2 regions of the Paenibacillus marinisediminis genome follow, and region 1 is predicted to be linked to the other one. Evidence: riboswitches for the same ligand, from Rfam matches in the RefSeq annotation. Region 1 holds a riboswitch; the other holds the start of a gene.
What was found. Region 1 has a riboswitch for ZMP and ZTP ahead of ACXX53_RS09190 (bifunctional 5,10-methylenetetrahydrofolate dehydrogenase/5,10-methenyltetrahydrofolate cyclohydrolase). Riboswitches for the same ligand answer to the same signal wherever they lie in the genome.
Positions count from the first base shown of each region.

Region 2: another riboswitch for ZMP and ZTP. It lies ahead of rpiB (ribose 5-phosphate isomerase B); the one in region 1 lies ahead of ACXX53_RS09190 (bifunctional 5,10-methylenetetrahydrofolate dehydrogenase/5,10-methenyltetrahydrofolate cyclohydrolase).

Region 1 is NZ_JBTGUH010000002.1:743,484-750,053, reverse strand. Features, by position in the region: gene ACXX53_RS09205 (ABC transporter permease) at 1-2,536, shown strand, start outside; gene ACXX53_RS09200 (LysR family transcriptional regulator) at 2,795-3,679, opposite strand; gene ACXX53_RS09195 (adenylosuccinate synthase) at 3,806-5,083, shown strand; ZMP/ZTP riboswitch at 5,172-5,250, shown strand; gene ACXX53_RS09190 (bifunctional 5,10-methylenetetrahydrofolate dehydrogenase/5,10-methenyltetrahydrofolate cyclohydrolase) at 5,307-6,149, shown strand; gene ACXX53_RS09185 (hypothetical protein) at 6,533-6,570, shown strand, end outside.
Region 2 is NZ_JBTGUH010000008.1:162,935-169,504, reverse strand. Features, by position in the region: gene spoIIR (stage II sporulation protein R) at 321-1,127, shown strand; gene ACXX53_RS17505 (L-threonylcarbamoyladenylate synthase) at 1,252-2,436, shown strand; gene ACXX53_RS17500 (manganese efflux pump MntP) at 2,520-3,083, shown strand; gene ACXX53_RS17495 (low molecular weight protein arginine phosphatase) at 3,190-3,762, shown strand; ZMP/ZTP riboswitch at 3,824-3,906, shown strand; gene rpiB (ribose 5-phosphate isomerase B) at 4,064-4,522, shown strand; gene ACXX53_RS17485 (TIGR01440 family protein) at 4,543-5,127, shown strand; gene ACXX53_RS17480 (serine hydroxymethyltransferase) at 5,210-6,460, shown strand.

The DNA of each region.
Region 1 (6,570 bases):
GCTTGCAACGCCGAATAAACAAGCGATTAAGAAGCTCTCTATTAGAAGCCTAAGAGCGAATCGCATGCGCAACTGGTTTGCGATTGTGGCGATTGCCCTGACAACCATGCTGTTTACAAGCCTATTTACGATCGGCGCGAGCATGCTGGCATCCGTCGAGCAGAGCACGATGCGGCAGGTCGGTACTAGCGCGCACGGCGGCTTTAAGTACTTAACAACAGAGCAGTATCAGAAGCTGAAGGATCACAAACTCATTAAAGAGCAGGGTCTATCTGTGATGGTGAATGTCGCGGAAAATGAACAACTGATCAAGCGATCTACCGAAATCCGATTTGCGGATGAAACGTATGCGAAATTTATGTTTGCTCTGCCGACGACGGGCAGAATGCCAGAGCAGCCTGATGAGATCGCCACGGATACACTCGTGCTAGATCGATTGGGAATTCCGCATGAAGTCGGACAGAAGGTGAAGCTAAAGTATACGATCGATGGGCAACAAGTGCAGAAGGAGTTTGTCCTAAGCGGCTTCTATGAAGGAGACATCGTCATTCCTGCAAGCATGATCTGGGTATCGGAGAGCTTTATTGAACAGGAATTGGCAGGGATCGATCAGTCGCGGGCTAGAGATGGTCAGTCTTACACGGGATTGTTATTTGCAGATGTGATGCTGGACAATTCCGTTAACATCGAAGGCAAGTTGAACCGCATCTTGGAGGATAACGGCTTCACGGAGCGGGACATCCCAATTGGAGTGAACTGGGCATATGCGCCGACGCAAATGACGTTGGACATCGGTATGATAGCGGGCGTTGCAGGCGGAATCTTGCTCATAATGCTGAGCGGATACTTAATCATTTATAACATCTTCTACATTTCCATAGCAAAGGATATTAAGTTCTATGGACTTCTCAAAACGATCGGTACGACTCCGAAGCAGTTGAAGAAGTTGGTGCGGCGTCAGGCGTGGCTGCTATCCTGTGTCGGCATCCCGTTAGGTTTGCTGGCGGGATATGCAGTCGGGGCAGCGCTTGTGCCGGTCGTGATGCAGATGATGACGATGTCGCATGTGGGAGTCTCGATCCATCCGCTCATTTTTGTTGGCTCGGCGTTATTTGCTCTCCTGACGGTGTTCATTAGCTGCAATAAGCCGGCCAAGACAGCTGCAGGAGTATCGCCGATTGAGGCGGTTCGCTATACCGATGTGAGCGGGGCGAGTCGGAAAGGGCTGAAGAAGTCGATCAGCGGCGCGAAGCTTCATCGCATGGCGTTCTCGAACGTATTTCGCAACAAGAAGAAGGCAGTGATCGTGCTCTCTTCGTTATCGCTTAGCATCATCCTGCTCAATAGCGTCTATACAATGGTAACAGGGTTCGATATGGACAAGTATCTGGAGACCGAAATACAGACCGATTTCGTGATCGGAGATGTCGGCTTGTTCAACGTAAATATCGGCTTTAGCGGTCAGGATACGGTGACGGAGGAGCTGGTGGCAAGTCTCGCTTCGCGCGAGGATGTCGAGGATATAGGGAGTGTGTATTTTACCGCAGGTGAGCATCCGATAACTGGTACAACGCTAGAAAGCTTTCAACGTCTGATCCCTAAGCTGCTGTCACTTACAGACCGCGATATGCAATATTCCGTGGACATGGTACTTGCCGATAAGAAGATGCCGATGAAGCTGCACGGGCTTGATGAATTTGCTGCTGAGCATCTAGAGATTAAGCAAGGAACCTATGATGCCGAGAAGTTCAAGTCCGGCGATTATATCGTTGTCATGCCTAATTATAAAGATGAAGATTCGGTTGAGAGTATCTATGAGATTGGGGAACAGGTCACGCTAGCAATTGAAAATGGTGAGGAAAAGACTTATGAAGTAATGGCGCTTGGCACGATTCCGCATAGCATGTCATCCAGATGGACGAGTATGTTAGGTTTGGAATTCTTCCTGCCTGCAACGGAAATAAAGCAACTTGTCAGTCATCCGACTATTATGACTACGGTATTCGACGTAACAGATGAACAGACGGAGGCGATGGAACAGTACCTTGCTCATTATGTCGATAAGGTTGATCCTATGCTGGACTATGAATCCCGCGCAACCTATGCGGAGGAGTTCAAGAGCATGCAATCAACCTTTACTGGAGTAGGCTACACGCTATGCAGCATCATCGCCTTGATCGGCATCTTAAACTTCATCAATTCGATGGTGACGAGCATCATTTCCCGCCGCAACGAAATTGCGATGCTCCAGAGTATCGGAATGACGAATCGACAGGTGTATAAGATGCTCATGTTTGAAGGATTTTACTTTGCGTTGCTGACGCTTGGAATCGTCTGTACGTTTGGAATGCTGCTGACTTATTTCGGTGTATCGGCCTTTGCGGGTCAATTCTGGTTCTTCAGCTATCACTTTACGGTATTGCCAATTGCGATATGCACACCGCTGTTGATAATGATGGCGCTAGCGGTGCCTATGCTCAGTTATCGCACGGCGAGCAGGATGAGCATTGTGGAGCGCTTGCGAGAGATGGAATAACATCTGCTAGTTGGAGATGTTGCGGACACAGGAGACGCTATTTACGAAAAAAACGGCTTATTTCAAATTTGGCGGACACAGAGGCCGTTATTTAACTCAAATCGAGTAGTTTCATGCTGATTTGGTGTAAATAACGGAACTACGGTCCGCCTCACCGGAAAAATCGCCTTCATGATGGTAAATAAGGTCCCGTGTGTCCGCATGAATCTAAGCTAAGCACGTGAAACAGCCGTTCCCAGCAGCATATGGGAACGGCTATTATGTTTGCAGCAGCATGTTATGTAAATGAGCAGCCGCAAAGGATAAGGGCGTTCTTTTACGTTTAATAATACCTATTTTGCGTGGAGGCAGAGGGTTCTGAAGTTGAATTTCATATAGTGAATTCCCGATTAGCTCTTGAGTAATAAACTCCTTAATGACACAAGCGATGCCAAACCCGCTGCGCGCGAATTCGATCAGCAGATCAACACTCCCCAGTTCAATCTCCGGCTTAATCGTCAAGCCTTGCTCAGAGGCGATCTCATCCAGGTAGGCGCGGGTACGGCTTCCCTCCTCCAGCAGCACAAGAGGATAAGTAAGCAATTGTTCCAGAGAGATAGCGGTCTCAGACAATTGCTTGTAGCCTTCACCTGCTATAAAGCAGTCATGGATCGTCATCCCTTCCTGAATCTCAATGTTCGGATCGGACAGGGGGAGATTTACGATGCCGAGATCAATCTTCCCTTCCTTCAAGAGGGAGATCGTTTCAGCGGTTGTACGGTTGATAACCTGAATCTTGATGCTGGGAAACGATTCGTGATAAGCCTTCAGATGCGGCAGAAGGTAGTGTTTACACAGCGTATCGCCTGCCCCGATCTTGACTTCTCCGCTAATAAGTTCGTGCATCTCGCCAATCTTCCGTTCCCCTTCATGAATAAAATGATACGCCTGCTCAATATAAGTAAAGAGCATGCTGCCTTCGGCAGTTAGGGTAACGCCCTTAGAAGTTCGGATAAACAGCTGACCTCCGAGCTTGCTCTCCAATTGCTTAATCGCATGGGTTACGGCTGGCTGTGTAATAAACAATTCCTCTGCGGCTTTGGATAGGCTGCCAGTCTTAGCCGTGAAATAAAATACCTGATAAAGGTCCATATTATGGATCATGATCTTCACCTCAAAGTGTTATAATCCACATTTATAGCTGCTATTATAAATATTAATTTTTTTAATAGTGCAATGTTTATTATACTTGAAGGCAGAACAATATTCCAACAGCGGAGGCATGTGAATATGACAATTACAGCTATAGTAGGCGCTAACTGGGGCGATGAAGGAAAAGGAAAGATCACGGATGTGCTGGCGGCGCAATCTCAATATGTGGTTCGATATCAGGGAGGAAGCAATGCAGGGCATACGATAATTAATCATTATGGAAAATTTGCTCTGCATCTGCTGCCGTCGGGTGTATTCTATCCAGGAGTTACGAATGTCATCGGTACGGGTGTTGCCTTGAATATTAACAACCTGCTAAGTGAACTGGGCGAATTAGCGAAGCGTGGCGTACCGACTCCGAATCTGAAGATTTCCGACCGTGCGCAGATTGTGCTTCCTTATCATATCTTGTTCGACGAACTGGAAGAAGAGCGGCTAGGTGACCGTAAGTTCGGCTCGACGAAACAAGGGATTGCTCCATTTTATTCTGACAAATATGCGAAGCTTGGGGTCCAAGTCGCGGATCTATATGATGAGGCACGCCTTCGTTCAAGGCTCAGCACCTCATTAGAAGCGAAAAACGTACTCCTGCAGCACCTCTACAACAAGCCTGCTTTTGACATCGAGAACATGGTTTCGGAATTGCTGAAGCAAGCGGAAATCTTGAAGCCATTTGTATGCGATACGACGGAGCTTCTCAACCAAGCTCTGCAAAGAGGAGAGAACATCGTAGTCGAGGGACAGTTGGGCGCATTGCGAGATCCGGATCACGGCATCTACCCGTATTCGACATCTTCTTCTACATTAGCGGGATTTGCGGCCGTTGGAGCGGGTGTTCCTCCGCAGGCGATTACGAGAGTCGTAGCTGTTACGAAAGCTTATTCGAGTTGTGTTGGGGAAGGCCCATTTGTAACGGAAATAGCAGGCGAGGCTGCTGATGAGCTGCGGAGACGAGGCGGAGACGCCGGCGAATTCGGCGCTACGACGGGACGAGCAAGAAGTGTGGGCTGGTTTGACGCAGTAGCAACCAAGTATGGCTGCAAGGTTCAAGGGGCAACTGAGGTTGCATTGACGAACCTGGATGTGTTGGGCTATTTGGATGAGATTCCGGTATGTACCGCATATCGAATCGGAGATGAACAGACGACGGTATTTCCGGTAACTTCGAAATTAGCACAGAGTGAACCAGTCTATGAGACACTTCCAGGCTGGAAATGCGATATTTCACAGATCCGTTCCTTCGAGGAACTTCCTGCGGAAGCGAAGCAGTATGTTCAATTTCTAGAGAAGGTAATTGGCGTTCCAGTACGCTGGGTGTCCAATGGACCGAAACGTGAACAGATTATGAGTCGATAATGGATCATGAATGCTCGAAATTAGTTAAGCAGATTTATTTCATCTGAATTGAATAATACGGTTGCAGTTGTTAAAATAGGATTAGCATATGACTATGTGTGACTGGCGGAGCATGGGGAACCATGAGGGAGCACATAGATAATCAGCCGTACGCCTGGGCAGAGGTAAGGGGAGTGATCCCCTTGCCTCTTTGTGTTTATTTCCATAGGAGAGGGCGGATTAGATGAGTACAGAAGCATTGATTCTGGACGGCAATCGAGTGGCGGCAAGCATAAAGGAGAAGCTGGAAGGGCGAGTGGCTCGGCTCTCGGGGCAGGGAATCGTTCCGTGCCTGGCAACGATATTGGTAGGTGAAGATCCTTCATCTGCTACCTATGTACGGATGAAAGGAAATGCGTGCAAGCGCCTGAATATGCAGTCCATTCGGGTTGAGCTGTCAGAGAGCACGACGACTGAAGAACTGATTGCGGCCATAAACACTTTGAATGACGATGCTAGCGTGCATGGCATTCTGCTTCAGCATCCTGTGCCTCACCATATCGATGAGCGGGCGGCATTTGAAGCGATTCGCATTGACAAGGATGTAGATGGCGTAACAACTTTAGGATTTGCTGAAAATGCTTTTGGTTTCGCAGATTACCCGTCTTGCACACCGGCGGCTATTATGGCGATCTTGGACTATTACGAGCTTCCTATTGAAGGCAAGCATGCTGTGGTCGTGGGAAGAAGCCCGATCTTGGGCAAGCCCGTATCTTTAATGCTGTTGAATCGCAATGCTACCGTGACGATCTGTCACTCCAAGACGGCAAACTTAGCGGATATCGTTCGCCAAGCTGATATTGTAGTAGCGGCAGTAGGCAAGCCGAATTTCATTCAAGGGAATTGGATCAAGCCGGGCGCGGTCGTCTTGGACGCAGGTTACAATCCAGGTAACATCGGCGATGTTGACTATGACGCATGTTTAAAGCGTGCGAGCGCAATTACGCCGGTACCGGCTGGTGTAGGCCCAGTCACGATCGCTACTCTGCTCAAGCACACGGTTGATGCTGCTGAGAAGCTTGCATAAACCAAACAAGGCTGTCGCTCTACGCGGCAGCCTTATTTGATTGTAAGGGAGCATTTTATGGAAAATTGTACTGCTATGGCAATCTGTCCTGAAAGTAAAAACCCACCCATAGGTTGAGCGCCGACGGTGGGTTTTATTTTCATTATAGCTCGAAAGGAAATAGACCATCCAAGCCAATTGTAAGGGCCAAGTGTTAGTGCACTTGGTCTTTCTTATTATATGATACCATGACCAAATCATTATCAATACAGAAAATGGTTTAAAAGTCATTGTATCGTCATCGCGCCGTTAATTGAATTGTGCCAAATGTTATACAAAACCCATTTTTCCCCATGTATGCTGAGCAATAAAAAGAACATGGTCTACGAGAGGAGAGAAAGGGTATGAGACAAGCACTTGCTGTTATGCTAAGCCTGCTGCT
Region 2 (6,570 bases), on a different contig from region 1:
CAGCTACCTGAGTCAAAGGGAGAATAGTGAAAGGGAAGTGAAGGGTACATAGTCCCTTCGACTGTTAACCTAAATGCACTGGAGAATGGAGAGAGTGCGTCAGAAAGGCAGTTACCTGAGCCAAAGGGAGAATAGCCCAAAGGGTTGGGGAGGGTTATATATTAATTATGGCTGAGAGTTTAGTTGCTCGACTCAATTGGAGATATTAGGTGTTTGAGAGTGAGGGTATATTTTAATAGATTGATAGGTTTAGCTCGGTAAGGTTGGGGACATAATGATGGCTAAGAGGCGCGCCCAACCTCACAAGGAGCATGACCATCATGCAAATTAAAAAAGTTATAAAAGCTGTAATGCTAGGGTCGATCTTAGCAGGCGCTGTGATGAGTTGGGGAACTGTAGTATTGGCTGGTTCGAATGGGAATATTAATGAATCCGCACGTGTATATGTGAATGCAGCGGAGGATTCTAAAAATAATCAAGCAGGTGCTGATATTATTCCGACAGATGCGATTCGTTTGCGTATCTTGGCAAATTCGGACAGTGATGAAGATCAGGCTGTTAAACGAGAAGTGCGCGACCGTGTGGTTGAGCTGATGAATGGCTGGCTGGAAGACGGTAATGTACCAAGTACGAGAGATGAAGCTCGAGTGTTGATTGAAACGAATCTAGAACAACTGCAGCGGGTAGCAAATGATGTACTGGAGTCAGCGGGCATCTCTTATAAGGCAGTAGCAGAGCTGAAGGTGGTTCCGTTTCCCGCTAAGCTCTATGGAGGACGAGTTTATCCTGCTGGCGATTATGAGGCTCTGCGGATTACGCTAGGTGTGGGAGAAGGTCAGAATTGGTGGTGTGTGCTGTTCCCACCGTTATGCTTTGTTGATGGAACCCAGGGTACGGCGACGGCTAAAGCAGAAACTGGAGCTGATGGGGATGAGCAGAAAGAGAAGGCAGGTAAAGCTGATCAGGATGGATCCAGCAAAGAAAGTACAGCTTCCAACAATGCTGAGGACAGCGCATCAGCGGATAATTCAGATCAGACAGAGCGTGAAGTGAGATTTTTTCTGTGGGATATGCTTGTAGCAATTGGAGAATGGTTTCAGGCTATGTTTACTGCCATTTTTGGTTAGTTTATATCATATATGGATTGACACGATCCTGTATAATGAGTAGAAGAATAAGGAGGATGTCGGACGCATGTGTCGACATCTTTCTTGCATTGCACGATAGTTAGCGATAGAAGGACGGATCAACATGGAACTAGTTAATCAAGATGCTGCGCTGAATCAGGCGTGTAAGAACGATAACGATATAGATACACGGTGGTGGTCGCTGAATGGGCTGCAAGGGCTAAAGCGAGAGGAAGCCATTCGCGAGGCGGCTCATTTGTTGGCTGCGGGGCAGACCGTTGCGTTCCCGACAGAAACGGTATATGGATTGGGCGGCGATGCCGGCTCGACGGAGGCTGTTGAGGCTATATTTGCAGCTAAGGGGCGTCCTTCGGACAATCCGCTTATTGTCCATGTGGCAGACCGTGCGCAGGTGGATGCATTGGTTAAACCGTATGGGGAGATAGCGGCACGTCTGATGGAACGTTTCTGGCCGGGACCGCTGACGATTGTGCTGCCGGTACGTGAGGGTGCGGTATCGCCTCGCGTTACGGCAGGACTTGATACGGTGGCGGTACGGATGCCGGACCACCCGGTGGCGCTGGAGTTAATCCGCGCCTCCGGGTGTCCGATTGCGGCGCCGAGTGCGAATCGCTCGGGGCGCCCAAGTCCGACGCGCGCGGAGCATGTGCGCGCGGATCTGGCCGGTCGCATCGCCGGTATCGTAGACGGCGGCGCGACCGGCGTTGGTGTGGAATCGACCGTCGTGGAAGTGAACGTGAACGACGGCTCGATTCATGTGCTTCGCCCAGGCGGCATCACGCCGGCGATGCTGAAAGAGGTGTGCCCGCGGGTAACGATAGATCCCGCGGTTGATCCGGAGCGCGGCATGCTGCGCGAGTTGCCTAAGGCGGCGTCTCCGACGCTGGCAACCGATAAGCGGATGTCCGCGCAAGCGCCGCGGTCGCCCGGCATGAAGTATACTCATTACGCTCCAAAGGGCGTAATGTCACTCGTGCAGGGCGATTCCGCGGATGCGGTGTCGGCCTATATTCAGACCGACCTCGACGACGCTAAGCGCCGCGGAGAACGGACTGGCGTACTCGCCTTCAGCGAGCACGCCAGTCGCTACCGCGCCGACGTCGTCGTCGAGCTGGGCAGCTTGGCTGACCTGAGCCAAGCCGCCCAGCTGCTCTATGACGCCCTGCGTCAATGTGACGACGCAGGCGCCACATACATTTTGGCCGAGACATGTCCGGCCGAAGGGATGGGCTTGGCGGTGATGAACCGCCTCGTGAAAGCCGCCGGCCACCGTCTCGTCCGTATCTAACGGCACCATATTATCGGTGCCGTCATGTTTCTCCCCTTGTCCGCATAAGGTGTATAGATGCTGGGACAAGGGGAGAACGGGCCATGCTGGAGACTACATTTCCGATTGGACAATGGTTAACGATTATCGTCATGGCCGTCGCGCTTGGATTTGATGCCTTTTCTTTATGCTTAGGGATCGGGTTTAGAGGGGTGCGGCGGCTTCATATGCTGCGCATCAGCTTTATGATCGCGCTCTTTCACTTGATCATGCCGCTGGTAGGTGTATTAACTGGCAAGTGGATGAGCGCAATGTTAGGGCAAATAACGGGCTTCGTTGCTGGTGCATTGCTGGCGCTGCTCGGAGCTCATATGATTTATAACTCGCTGAAAGGCGAGTCGTCGGGCTTCATGAGCACAGCCACTTGGGTAGGAACGATATTTTTCGCATTAAGTGTGAGTGTGGATTCATTTTCAGTAGGAGTATCGCTCGGTATGTTTCAGTCCGACTTGTGGACTACGATCGTGGCATTTGGATTGTTCGGAGGGCTAATGTCGGTAGTGGGGCTTATACTAGGCAACCACATTGGACAGCGGATTGGAGAGTACGGCGAAGCGGCAGGCGGTGCGATCTTACTTACATTCGGGATATTGTTCTTGATCGGATAGGACAATTACACCTAAATATTAGGTTATAATAAACAGCAGGAGAATGCGCAGGGCAGGTGAACGAATGTCCTTCGCATGATTCAATGACTTGGAGCGGGGGGACAGCATGAGACGCGTATTATTTGTGTGTACGGGGAATACCTGCCGCAGTCCGATGGCAGAATCGATTCTCAGACATCTTGCTAAGGAGCAGGGCGTAGAAATGGAAGTGCGCTCCGCTGGAGTGTCAGCATGGGACGGCACACCGATGTCCAATCATGCACAGAAGGTGCTGCGGGATATGCAGATGGAGAATGCATCGTTTTCTTCACAGATGCTATCAGAGCCTATAGTGACTTGGGCGGATCTAATATTAACGTTGACCACCAGCCATAAACGCCATTTACTGCACCTGTATCCGGAAGCGGCAGATAAGACGTATACTTTAAAAGAGTATGCCGATGTGCCGTCAGACGAGTTAGCGTTGGATGAAATGACGGCGTTGGCTGCTGAACTGCAGATCAAATTGTCAAAGGGTGAACAGCCTACGCCAGCAGAAATGGCACGACTTCGGGAATTGCATCAACAAGCTCCAAGCCTGGATATTCAGGATCCATTTGGGGGCTCAGTAGTAGATTACAAGCTCACAGCGGAAGAGATTCATGCCGCGATTGTTAAGATCGTTGAAAGATTTTCATAAAAATTTTAATTAGTAGCAATTGAGTTTCTTTACCGAATAGGATATGATACAGCTAATGAGCAGTGTTCGATGTAACTGGCGACGAACGTGGATGAAACCACAGTGGAGCATCGAACTATACGGCCGGTCGCCTGGGCAGGAGAGCAGGGTATGCGTGTAGAAACGCATGCTTGGCTCTCCTTGTTTATTTGGTTGTCTGTCTTTCCGTATGAAATCAGCTATAATAAGAGAAAGGGTTATAAACCAGACTAGATTAAGCTGCACTTTGCGGCTAACCGTTTCATTCAAGGAGGATACTATCATGCTAATAGCAATCGGCGCAGACCATGCAGGAGTTAATTTGAAGCAGGATATCATTGACGTAGTTAAGGAACTAGGTCATGACGTAATCGATAAGGGCTGTGACTGCTCCACATCTGTCGATTATCCGGACTATGCGCTGCCAGTTGCAGAAATGGTTGCCAAGGGAGAGGCGGATCGCGGCATTCTGATCTGCGGCACAGGAATAGGCATGTCGATCGCTGCAAACAAGGTACGCGGTGTACGCTGCGCGCTTGTACATGATCTGTTCTCAGCTAAGGCGACACGTGAACATAATGATACGAATGTGCTTGCATTAGGCGAGCGTGTGACGGGTCCTGGACTTGCGCAGGACATCGTTCGGACTTGGCTGTCCACTGAATTCAGTAATGGCGAGCGTCACGTCAATCGTTTGGGTAAGATTAAGCAGATCGAAGATCAATATCATTCCGAGGCCTAACGGAAAGGGGAACTGAGACTGTGCATGAACCGCAATTGTTGAATAACATCAGGCAGGAAGCAGAAGCAGCAGCACATGCACTTGCGGCAGAAGCAGGGCTCCGCCCAGGACAGCTGGTCGTTATTGGCTGCAGCACCAGCGAAGTCATCGGCGAGCGTATCGGCACCTCCGGCACGTTAGAAGTGGCCAATGCCTTATTGGACGGCTTGGATATATTGAAGCATCAGTACGGTGCCAAGCTAGCTTATCAATGCTGCGAGCATCTGAATCGGGCGCTTGTCGTAGAACGGGATACATGCGATGCAGAGCGGCTCGTAGAAGTAAGTGCTGTACCTGTGCCCAAGGCTGGAGGCTCCATGGCCGCTGCGGCATATCGCCGATTGGCAGAGCCGTGCTTGGTAGAGCATATTCAAGCTCACGCTGGCATCGACATCGGCGAGACATTGATTGGCATGCATCTTCGGCATGTAGCTGTACCGCTGCGCACAGCGGTCAAATCAATAGGCTCAGCTCGTGTCACTATGGCTAGAACACGGCCTAAGCTTATTGGCGGGGAACGGGCTGTGTATCAATTGGAGAATACTTCGTCGACGAAGTGCGATTGACCTTTGCGCCTGCCACATCGTGGGGCGATCTAATAAGAAGGTACTATATGATATGAGTTAACTATTGGGAGGGGTTGTAATTATGGTGGATCATCTGAGACAGCAAGATCCTGAAGTATTGAAAGCGATGGATCTGGAGCTTCACCGTCAACGTCACAACATCGAACTGATTGCTTCTGAAAATATTGTCAGTGAAGCAGTTATGGAAGCGATGGGAACGGTTCTGACGAACAAATACGCGGAAGGCTACCCAGGACGCCGTTACTATGGCGGCTGTGAGCATGTTGACATCGTAGAAGACATCGCACGCGATCGCGCGAAGGAATTGTTCGGCGCTGAGCACGCTAATGTGCAGCCGCACTCTGGTGCGCAGGCAAACCTTGCTGTATATCTGGCAGCTTTGAAGCCTGGCGACACTGTGCTGGGGATGAACCTTGCACATGGTGGACACTTGACGCACGGCAGCCCGGTTAACGCTTCTGGCTTGCTGTACAACTTCGTCGATTACGGCGTCAATGAAGAAACGTTCCGCATTGACTATGACGACGTTCGCAAAGCCGCTTTCAAGCACCGTCCAAAGATGATCGTAGCCGGTGCAAGTGCATACCCTCGCGTGATCGACTTTGAAGCGCTCGCTTCCATCGCAAACGATGTCGGCGCGCTGTTCATGGTCGATATGGCGCATATCGCTGGCCTCGTCGCTGCAGGCGAGCATCCGAGCCCAGTGCCGCACGCGCACTTCGTGACCACGACGACGCATAAGACGCTTCGTGGACCGCGCGGCGGAATGATCCTGTGCCGCAAGGCTTGGGCACAGGCCATCGACAAAGCCGTATTCCCGGGCATCCAAGGCGGCCCGCTCATGCATGTGATCGCCTCGAAGGCTGTCGCACTCGGCGAAGCACTGCAGCCTTCCTTCAAGCAATACGCGAAGCAGGTTGTGAAGAATGCCAGCGTTCTGGCCGAATCATTAATCGCGCAAGGCCTGAACCTCGTATCCGGCGGCACAGATAACCACTTGATGCTAATCGACACACGAAACATTAACATCACAGGTAAAGATGCCGAGAAGGTGCTTGATTCCGTAGGCATTACCGTGAACAAGAATGCAATTCCATTTGACCCAACAAGCCCATTCGTAACGAGCGGTATTCGTATCGGTACGCCGGCAGCTACATCCCGCGGTATGGATGAAGCGGCAATGGTCAAGATTGCAGAAATCATCGCGATCACGCTCAAGAATCCGCACGATGCGGCTGTGCTTGAGAAGGCAAAAGGTATGGTTCGCGAATTGACGGATCAATTCCCTCTTTACTCTGATCTGAAATATTAATCGATAACGAATTATTTTGCGTAAGGAACCTCCAATTCCACATTGAATGTGTGCTGCGGAGGTTCTTTTTTTATGTGAATTTATAATTTTTATGGGTTCCTTCATATAAC